One region of the Mesorhizobium sp. L103C119B0 genome, then DNA from elsewhere that is predicted to be linked to it. Evidence: predicted binding sites of a transcription regulator. Region 1 holds the regulator's gene; the other holds the start of a gene.

Region 1 (4,210 bases):
GTCTGCTTGGCCTTGCCGTGTTCATCAACTTCCTCGGCATGCCGCGCTCGGCTTCCTTCGTCGGCGGCCTGGTGCTGACCTTGATGACATTGCCGACCATAATCATCGCCACGCGCGCCGCCCTCGCCGCGGTGCCGCCGTCGATCCGCTCGGCGGCCCTAGGTCTCGGCGCCTCCAAGATGCAGATGGTGTTCCATCACATCCTGCCGCTTGCCGCCCCAGGCATCCTTACCGGCACCATCATCGGCCTGGCGCGTGCGCTCGGCGAGACAGCACCGCTGCTCTTGATCGGCATGGTCGCTTTCGTCGCCGATTATCCGACGACGCCTTTCGATCCGGCGACCGCGCTGCCGGTGCAGATCTACATGTGGGCAAACGAGGCTGAGCGCGCTTTTGTCGAGCGCATGTCCGGCGCCATCATCATCCTGCTCGTCTTCCTCATGGCCATGAACATCACCGCGATCGTGCTTCGGCGCCGGTTCGAGCGGCGCTGGTAGAAAAAAGGCAATTTGGTATGAACATCATGACCGAACAGTCCCTTGAGAATGCAGTGGGCGACAAAATGAACGCCAAGTCGAACGAAGTCATCAAGATGCGCGGCGACAAGGTCGGCGTCTTCTACGGCGAGAAGCAGGCGTTGTTCGACGTCAATCTCGACGTCCGCCAGAACCAGGTGACGGCGCTGATCGGCCCGTCCGGCTGCGGCAAGTCGACCTTCCTGCGCTGCCTCAACCGCATGAACGACACCATCGATTCGGCGCGGGTGACCGGCAAGATCACGCTCGATGAAGACGACATCTACGACAAGAACATCGATGTCGTCGAACTGCGCGCCCGCGTCGGCATGGTGTTCCAGAAACCCAACCCGTTCCCGAAGTCGATCTACGAGAACGTCGCCTACGGCCCGCGCATCCATGGGCTGGCCAAGCGCAAGTCCGACATGGACCAGATCGTCGAGCAGAGCCTGAAGAAGGCTGCGATCTGGAACGAGGTCAAGGACCGCCTGCAGGAGCCCGGCACCGGCCTGTCCGGCGGCCAGCAGCAGCGCCTGTGCATCGCGCGCGCCATCGCCGTGTCGCCGGAGGTGATCCTGATGGACGAGCCCTGCTCGGCGCTCGATCCGATCGCCACCGCCCGTGTCGAGGAGCTGATCGACGAACTGCGCCAGAACTACACGATCGTCATCGTCACCCACTCGATGCAGCAGGCGGCGCGCGTGTCGCAGCGTACAGCGATGTTCCATCTCGGCTATCTCGTCGAGGAGGGCGCCACCGACAAGATGTTCACCAACCCCGACGACAAGCGCACCCAGGACTACATTACCGGCCGCTTCGGCTGAGCCGTCCGGCGGGTGAATTTTCAGGCACGAGGACCAAGATCATGGGTGAACATACCGTCGCCTCCTTCGATGAAGAGCTCGGGCAGATCAGCAAGCTGATCCGCGACATGGGCGATCTGGCAGGCTCGATGGTCAGCGGCTCGACCAGGGCGCTGCTCAATTCGGACAATGCGCTGGCACAGCGTGTCGTTTCCGACGACGCCATCATGGATGCGCGCCAGCGCGAACTGGACGACCGCGCCATCACGCTGATCGCCAAGCGCCAGCCGATGGCCAACGATCTGCGCGCCGTGGTCGGCTCGATCCGCATGGCCGGCGACCTCGAGCGCATCGGCGATCTCGCCAAGAACATCGCCAAACGCGTCGGCACCGTGGGCTTGAGCGTCACGCCGCGCGACCTCTCGCACTCCATCGATGCCATGGCGCAGCTGGTGCTGATCCAGGTGCAAGGCGTCGTCGAGGAATATGCCGCCACCGATGCGGCAGCTCTTGCAAAACTCAGGAATGACGACGAGCGCATCGACGTCAAATACACGTCCGTGTTTCGTGAGCTCTTGACCTACATGATGGAAGACCCTCGCAACATCACCGCCTGCACGCATCTCTTGTTCTGCGCCAAGAATCTTGAGCGCATCGGCGATCATGTCACCAACATCGCCGAAAATGCGTATTATGTGCTGACCGGCCAGCAATTGCCCGCCAATCGTCCGAAGCAGGACGAGACGGCGATGGCCACGCCGGCCTGATGAGGGTGAACTGCCTATGATCGCGCCACGCATCATGGTCGTGGAGGACGAGGAGCCGCTAGGCGTGCTCCTCCGCTACAACCTCGAATCCGAAGGCTATCACGTCGAGGTGGTGACACGCGGCGACGAGGCCGAGATCCGCCTGCAGGAAAACGTGCCCGATCTCCTGGTGCTCGACTGGATGGTGCCCGCTGTTTCCGGCATCGAGCTCTGCCGGCGGCTTAGAGTGCGGCCCGAAACCGAGCGGCTGCCGATCATCATGCTGACCGCGCGCGGTGAGGAAAGCGATCGCGTGCGCGGCCTGTCCACCGGTGCCGACGACTATCTGGTCAAGCCATTCTCGACGCCGGAGTTCATGGCGCGCGTGAAGGCGCTGCTGCGCCGGGCCAAGCCGGAAGTGCTGTCCAGCGTGCTCAAGGTCGGCGACATCGTGCTCGACCGCGAGTCGCACCGTGTCTACCGCAAGAAGAGCGAGATCAGGCTCGGACCGACCGAGTTCCGGCTGCTCGAATTCATGATGCGCCATCCCGGCCGCGTGTTCTCGCGCAGCCAGCTGCTCGACAATGTCTGGGGCGAGACGATCTACATCGACGAGCGAACCGTCGACGTCCATGTCGGGCGCTTACGCAAAGCGGTCAACAACGGCCGCATGCCGGATGTCATCCGTACCATTCGCGGCGCCGGCTACGCGATCAGGGAAGACTAGGATGCTGCGCGTCGCGCCGTTGCCGGCCATTCAGGCGACATGCTTGCCGGATTTGGCCTGAATGCCCGGCGCGAAAATCTCCTGATCGACGAAGCCGAGCGCGCGCATGGCACAGCCTTCGCGGATCAGCGGCAGCTCGTTGGGCTCGGTGTCGAAGGAGATCGATTTCGAGTGCTGGCCGCCGGCGGTCTGGGCGATCGCTTCGCGCAATGCCGGCTCGATCAGGTCGAAGGCGGCGGCGCTGACGCCAACCATGGCGACAGGCGCCGGGTCGATCAGCGCAAACAGGCTGCCGAGGCCGAAGCCGAGCGCCTCACCGGCCTTGCGATAGGCTTCGCGCTCCGGGCCATCGGTTTCGCGGGCGCGCGCGGCGAGTGCGCGCATATCAGCGTCGCCGATATCGACCGGCTCGGCATCTTCGCTCATCATTTTGGCGCTGCGCCAGATGGCGTAGTTTCCGGCATAGGCCTCGACGCAGCCGCGCCGCCCGCAGCGGCAGAGCGCGCCGCCCGGACGGTGGATCATGTGGCCGAACTCGCCGCCCGAGGAATGGGTGCCGGTGAACAGTTCGCCTTTCAGCACCAGCCCCATGCCGATGCCGTGCGACAAGAGGATCGCGATGAAATTGTCGCGGTAGCGCTCGGGCTGGCGCCATTGCAGGGCCACCGCCATCATATTGCAGTCGTTCTCCATGGTGGCAGGAATGCCGAATTCCGCTTCCAACATGTCGGCGAAGGCAATGTCGGTCAGTGGCGTGATTGGCGACCACAGCATGGCCCGCGCCTGCGAATCGGTGATGCCCTGGATGCCCATGGCAATGCGGGCGATGCTCTGGACATCGAGGTCCGGGTCCGCGAGACGCCGCCCGACGATTGCTACGCATTCGCCGATCAGCTCGTCGCGCGGCATGGTCAGCGTGTCGAGCCGGCGCTGTTCTTCCGCGACCACCTGGCCGGCATAGTCGATGACGGTGACGGAGAGGAAGTTCAGCGACAGCACCACGGTCATGACCGCCGCCGCTTCCGGGTTGAGGCCAAGGCCGACCTGCGGCCGGCCGCGTTTCAGCGAGCCGGTCTCGCCAGGCTTGCCTTCAATCAGGATGCCTTCTTGAATTAGATCAGACGAGATTGCCGATATCGTCGAATGGCTGAGGCCGGTGGTCGCCGCAATCTCGGTCCGCGACGGCTGGCCGGCCCGGCGCACGGCCGAAATCACCATCGCACGGTTGCGACGGCGCAGATCGTCGTGGCGGATCCCAACCGACATTTGTTTTCCTCCCGGCCTCCTCGCGCCTCATGATAGTGAAGGCGTTCGACGGCACCAGCCAAATATTGGCAGACGCCGGCAGCCCTGTCATTGTTTATTGCGGAGCTCGAAAAAATTCGGCAAGGCTATCAGAATCCATCATAATCGATGTTG
Region 2 (4,210 bases), on a different contig from region 1:
AAGATTCCGACGGTTTGCTACCCGGACTGACGGCTGCCCATTCCAGGCATAGCGATCCTTCGCACCGACCCAAAGGCTTACGCCGACCGCACCGGATCGAGCGTCACCTTGTAAAGCTTGATGTCGTCGCGATCCATCAGCCGCACGGTCAGCTGCTCTGTCGCCCCTGAAATGTCCACCAGGCCAAAGAACTGCAGGCCGGCCGAGGGTGGCAGGTTCTGGCCCTGTTCGGTGGTCGGCGCCTTGATGAATTTCAGCTCCGGGCCGAAGGTCATGTCGAAATCATTGGGACCGAAGGTACCGGCGTGGATCGGGCCCGAGACGAATTCCCAGAAAGGATTGAAATCCTGGAACCGCGCCTTGTCGGGGTTGTAATAGTGCGCCGCCGTGTAGTGGACATCGGCGGTCAACCAGACCGTGTTGGTGATGCCGGCAGTCTTGATGTAGCGCAACAGGTCGGCGATCTCGAGCTCGCGGCCTTTGGGCAGGCCATTGTCGCCATTGCTGATGGCTTCCGCGCCGACCTTCTTGGCGCCGTCGTCCCAGACGACGAGGCCGAGCGGCATGTCGGCGGCAATGATCTTCCAGGTCGCCCTGGAATTCGTCAGCTCGCGCTTCAGCCATTTCGTCTGCTGTTCGCCCAGCATGCGTGACTGCGGCGTCATGTCCTCCTGCATGTCGGGGCCGTTCGGGCCGCGATAGGAGCGCATGTCGAGGAAGAACACGTCGAGCAGCGGCCCATGCGCGATCTTGCGGTAGACGCGGCCGGGCTCGGACGGCTCGTAGCGGATCGTCGTCATCTCATGGAAGGCGCGCGCCGCACGCGCCGCGAGCACATGGACGGATTTTTCGGTGTAGCGGCTGTCGGCGCCGAGATTCTTCGAATCCGACCAGTTGTTCAGCACCTCGTGATCGTCCCACTGGTAGAAGGTCGGGCAGATGGCGCTCAAGGCCAGAACGTTTTTGTCCATCATGTTGTATTTCCACTGGTCGCGGTACTCATCCAGCGTCTCGGCCACCTTGCGCTTGCCGTCGATCAGGACGACGTTTTTCCACTTGCCGCCGCCAGGCAGGTCTACCTCGTCCTTCATGGCGCCATCGGCATAGATGGTGTCGCCGGAATGCAGGAAGAAATCCGGCGTGTGCCTGGCGATGGTGGCGTAGGTTTTCATGCCGGTCTCATCGATTCCCCAGCCCTGGCCGGCCGTGTCGCCCGACCATGCGAATCTTATGTCGCGCTTCGAGGCGGGTGCTGTGCGGAAACGGCCGACGATCGGTTCGGAAACGGCGTTGATATCCGACAGGTCGGCGGCAGTCATCCGGTAGAAGATATCCTGGTCGGAGGCGAGGTCGGTGAGCAGGCGCTTGACCGTGAAGTCGCTGGCCGGCGAGGTATCGAGCGGCGCCAGCCGCGTCGCATTGGCGAAGTTTTCCGTCGACGACACTTCGAACATGACGCGCGAAGGCCGGTCGGTGCGCGTCCACACCATGCCGCTCGAGGCATCGACATCGCCGGACTGGACGCCATGGGTGAAGGCCGGGCGCTGGCTGGCGCGCGAATAATAGGGCAAAGCGAGCCCCGATGCGCCGAGCAGACCGGCGGCGCTGGCAGAGGTGACGAGAGCGCGGCGGGTCAACGAGATCTTGTTCATGGCTGTCTCCTGATGGCTTCGAACGGTGCCAGCAAGCTCCAGCTTCAATGTTTCAGCCACATCTCGGGAAGATGAAACTTTGATAACAATCGACAGGTGATCTCCGCCCTTGAGGGGGGAGATGTCGCCGAAGGCGACAGAAGGGGGTCGCCTCGCTTGGAGCGCCGACCTCCTATGCGCAAGAGGCTGAGTCCGGTCGCACGGACCCCCTCTGGCCGCTTCGCGGCCATCTCCCCCCTGAGGGGGGAGATTAGTACCGCGCCTTACGCCGCTTGCGGCTCCGGATCGAAAGCCGGCCTGCTCGTATTGATCAGCAGCGACAGACACGCAGCCACGATCGCCGTCATGCCGCCGATCAGGAAAGCCAGTTCGTAATTGCCCTGCAGTTCGCGCATGGTGCCGCCGAAGGCGGCGGCGGTGGCGGCGCCGACTTGGTGGCCGGCTACGATCCAGCCGAACACGATCGGGCCGCTGCGGTCACCGAAGGCCTCGTTGGCGAGCCTGAGCGTCGGCGGCACGGTGGCGATCCAGTCGAGACCGTAGAGCACGGCGAAGATGATCAGGCTGGTCGCCGAGAAGCCGGAATAGGGCAGATAGATCAGCGCCAGGCCGCGAATGCCGTAGTAGACGCCGAGCAGCTTGCGCGGGTCGAAACGGTCGGTGAGCCAGCCCGAGAGCGTCGTACCGATCAGGTCGAAAATACCCATCAGTGACAGCAGGCCTGCGGCCTGTACCTCGGGGATGCCCATGTCGCCGCAGAAGGAGATCAGATGCGTGCCGACCAGCCCGTTGGTGGTGAAGCCGCAGATGAAGAACGTGGCGAACAGATACCAGAAGACGCGGGTGCCGGCGGCGCGGCGCAGCGTGTTGAGCGTATGCGCCAGGAAATTGCCTTGCGATGCCGGCGATACCGGCGGCACGTCATCCGCCCCGGCGCCATAGCGCACCATGCCGATCGAAGCGGGACGCTCCGGAACCAACAGCCAGACCAGCGGCAGAAGACAGGCGGTGGCGATCGAGACGGCGGTAGCGACGGGCTGCCAGCCGCCCGACTGGGCGAGCGATGCCAGCAGCGGCAGGAACACCAAGAGGCCCGTGGCGCTGGAGGCCGACATCAGCCCCATCACCAAGCCGCGATTGGTCTTGAACCAGCGGTTGACGATGGTGGCGCCGAGCACGGTGGCGACCGCGCCGGAGCCGATACCTGAAAACACGCCCCAGGTGAGGAACAGATGCCATGGCTCGGTCATCAGCAGGCTGAGCGCGGTCGAGCCCGACATGATCACAAGCGAGGCAAGCAGCGTGCGGCGCAAGCCGATACGCTCCATCAATGCGGCGGCAAACGGCCCGGTCAGGCCGTAAAGGAAGATGCCGATCGCGGCGGCAATCGAAACCGTATCGCGCCCCCAGCCGAAGCTTTTATCCAACGGCAGCATCATCACCGAGGGTGCGGAACGAAGCCCGGCCGCGATCAACAAGCAGAGGAAGATGACGCCAACCACGACGAAAGCGTAGCGCTGGCCAAAGGGACGGGATTGAGCTATCATGTTACTGACCGGTACGTTGCAGGGTGAGGACATGTATACGTACCGATCGGTAACACGTCAATCGAGTCATACCATGCCAACGGACAAAAATATTGAACTGACCATCAAGGACGGTCATGCAGCCGCACCGCCCAAGGCTGCCAAGAAAATCCTCGACGTGGCGTACGACCTGTTCTACCGCCGCGGCATCCGGGCGATCGGCGTCGACGAGATCGTCAAGCGCGCCGGCGTCACCAAGCCCAGCCTCTACCGCAGCTTTCCCTCCAAGGACGAGCTCGCCGCTTCCTATCTCAGGCAATATGACCGTGAGTATTGGGAGCGTTTCGACGAAGCCGTGGCTGCCCATCCCGGCGACCCGCGGGCACAGCTCAGGGCTTTCCTGACTCGCGTCGGCAAGCGCACGCAAAGGCCGGACTATCGCGGCTGCGGCATGACCAACGCGGCGGTGGAATATCCCGAACATGGCCATCCGGCGCGCGTCGTCAGCGAGGCCAACAAGCAGGAGTTGCGCCACCGCCTGCGCGCGATGGCCGCAGCGATGGGCGCTAAAGACCCTGACACGCTCGGCGACGGCCTGCTGCTGTTGATCGAAGGCGCCTATATCAGTGGCCAGCTCTTCGGCCTCGGAGGCCCGGCGGCAGCGGTCGCCCACAACGCCGACCTGCTGATCGAGGCGAGCTTGAAGAAATAACATTTCGAACGTTGGCGCCGCCCCTCACCTGCCGGCATCCTTTCCCGGAAATGGGGCGAGGAACGCTCTCATCACGATTTCGCCAATTGCCAGCGTTGCAAGGTTGTCGCCAGCGGCGCAGCCGGCCACTTTCTCCCGTTCAGGGGGAGAATTGCCCGGCAGGGCGATTTGGGCGGCGCCAACGTTGAGATTGGCACGCTAGGCCGGCCGCAGATTTGGCGATAGGCTGGGGCGAACTTCACGGGAGACGTCCGCATGCGAACCCTGCTGCTTGTTCCATTCGCCCTCGCCGCCCTATCCCAAACCGCCCATGCCGACGG

What was found. Region 1 encodes PhoB, which activates phosphate uptake and scavenging genes when phosphate is short. Its sites were predicted from a motif close to TGTCATNNANCTGTCAT; they were not measured.
Region 2: X728_RS151075 (alkaline phosphatase) is a predicted target of PhoB. The motif match lies at 1,724-1,740, and genes of this name have one in related genera.

The regions. Positions count from the first base shown of each region.
Region 1 covers NZ_AYXE01000010.1:58,008-62,217, reverse strand. The annotation lists gene pstA (phosphate ABC transporter permease PstA) at 1-497, shown strand, start outside; gene pstB (phosphate ABC transporter ATP-binding protein PstB) at 515-1,339, shown strand; gene phoU (phosphate signaling complex protein PhoU) at 1,381-2,085, shown strand; gene phoB (phosphate regulon transcriptional regulator PhoB) at 2,102-2,791, shown strand; gene X728_RS148755 (ROK family protein) at 2,822-4,057, opposite strand.
Region 2 covers NZ_AYXE01000008.1:87,766-91,975, forward strand. The annotation lists gene X728_RS151080 (hypothetical protein) at 1-30, shown strand, start outside; gene X728_RS151075 (alkaline phosphatase) at 78-1,652, opposite strand; gene X728_RS151070 (MFS transporter) at 1,916-3,199, opposite strand; gene X728_RS151065 (TetR/AcrR family transcriptional regulator) at 3,273-3,890, shown strand; gene X728_RS151060 (hypothetical protein) at 4,146-4,210, shown strand, end outside.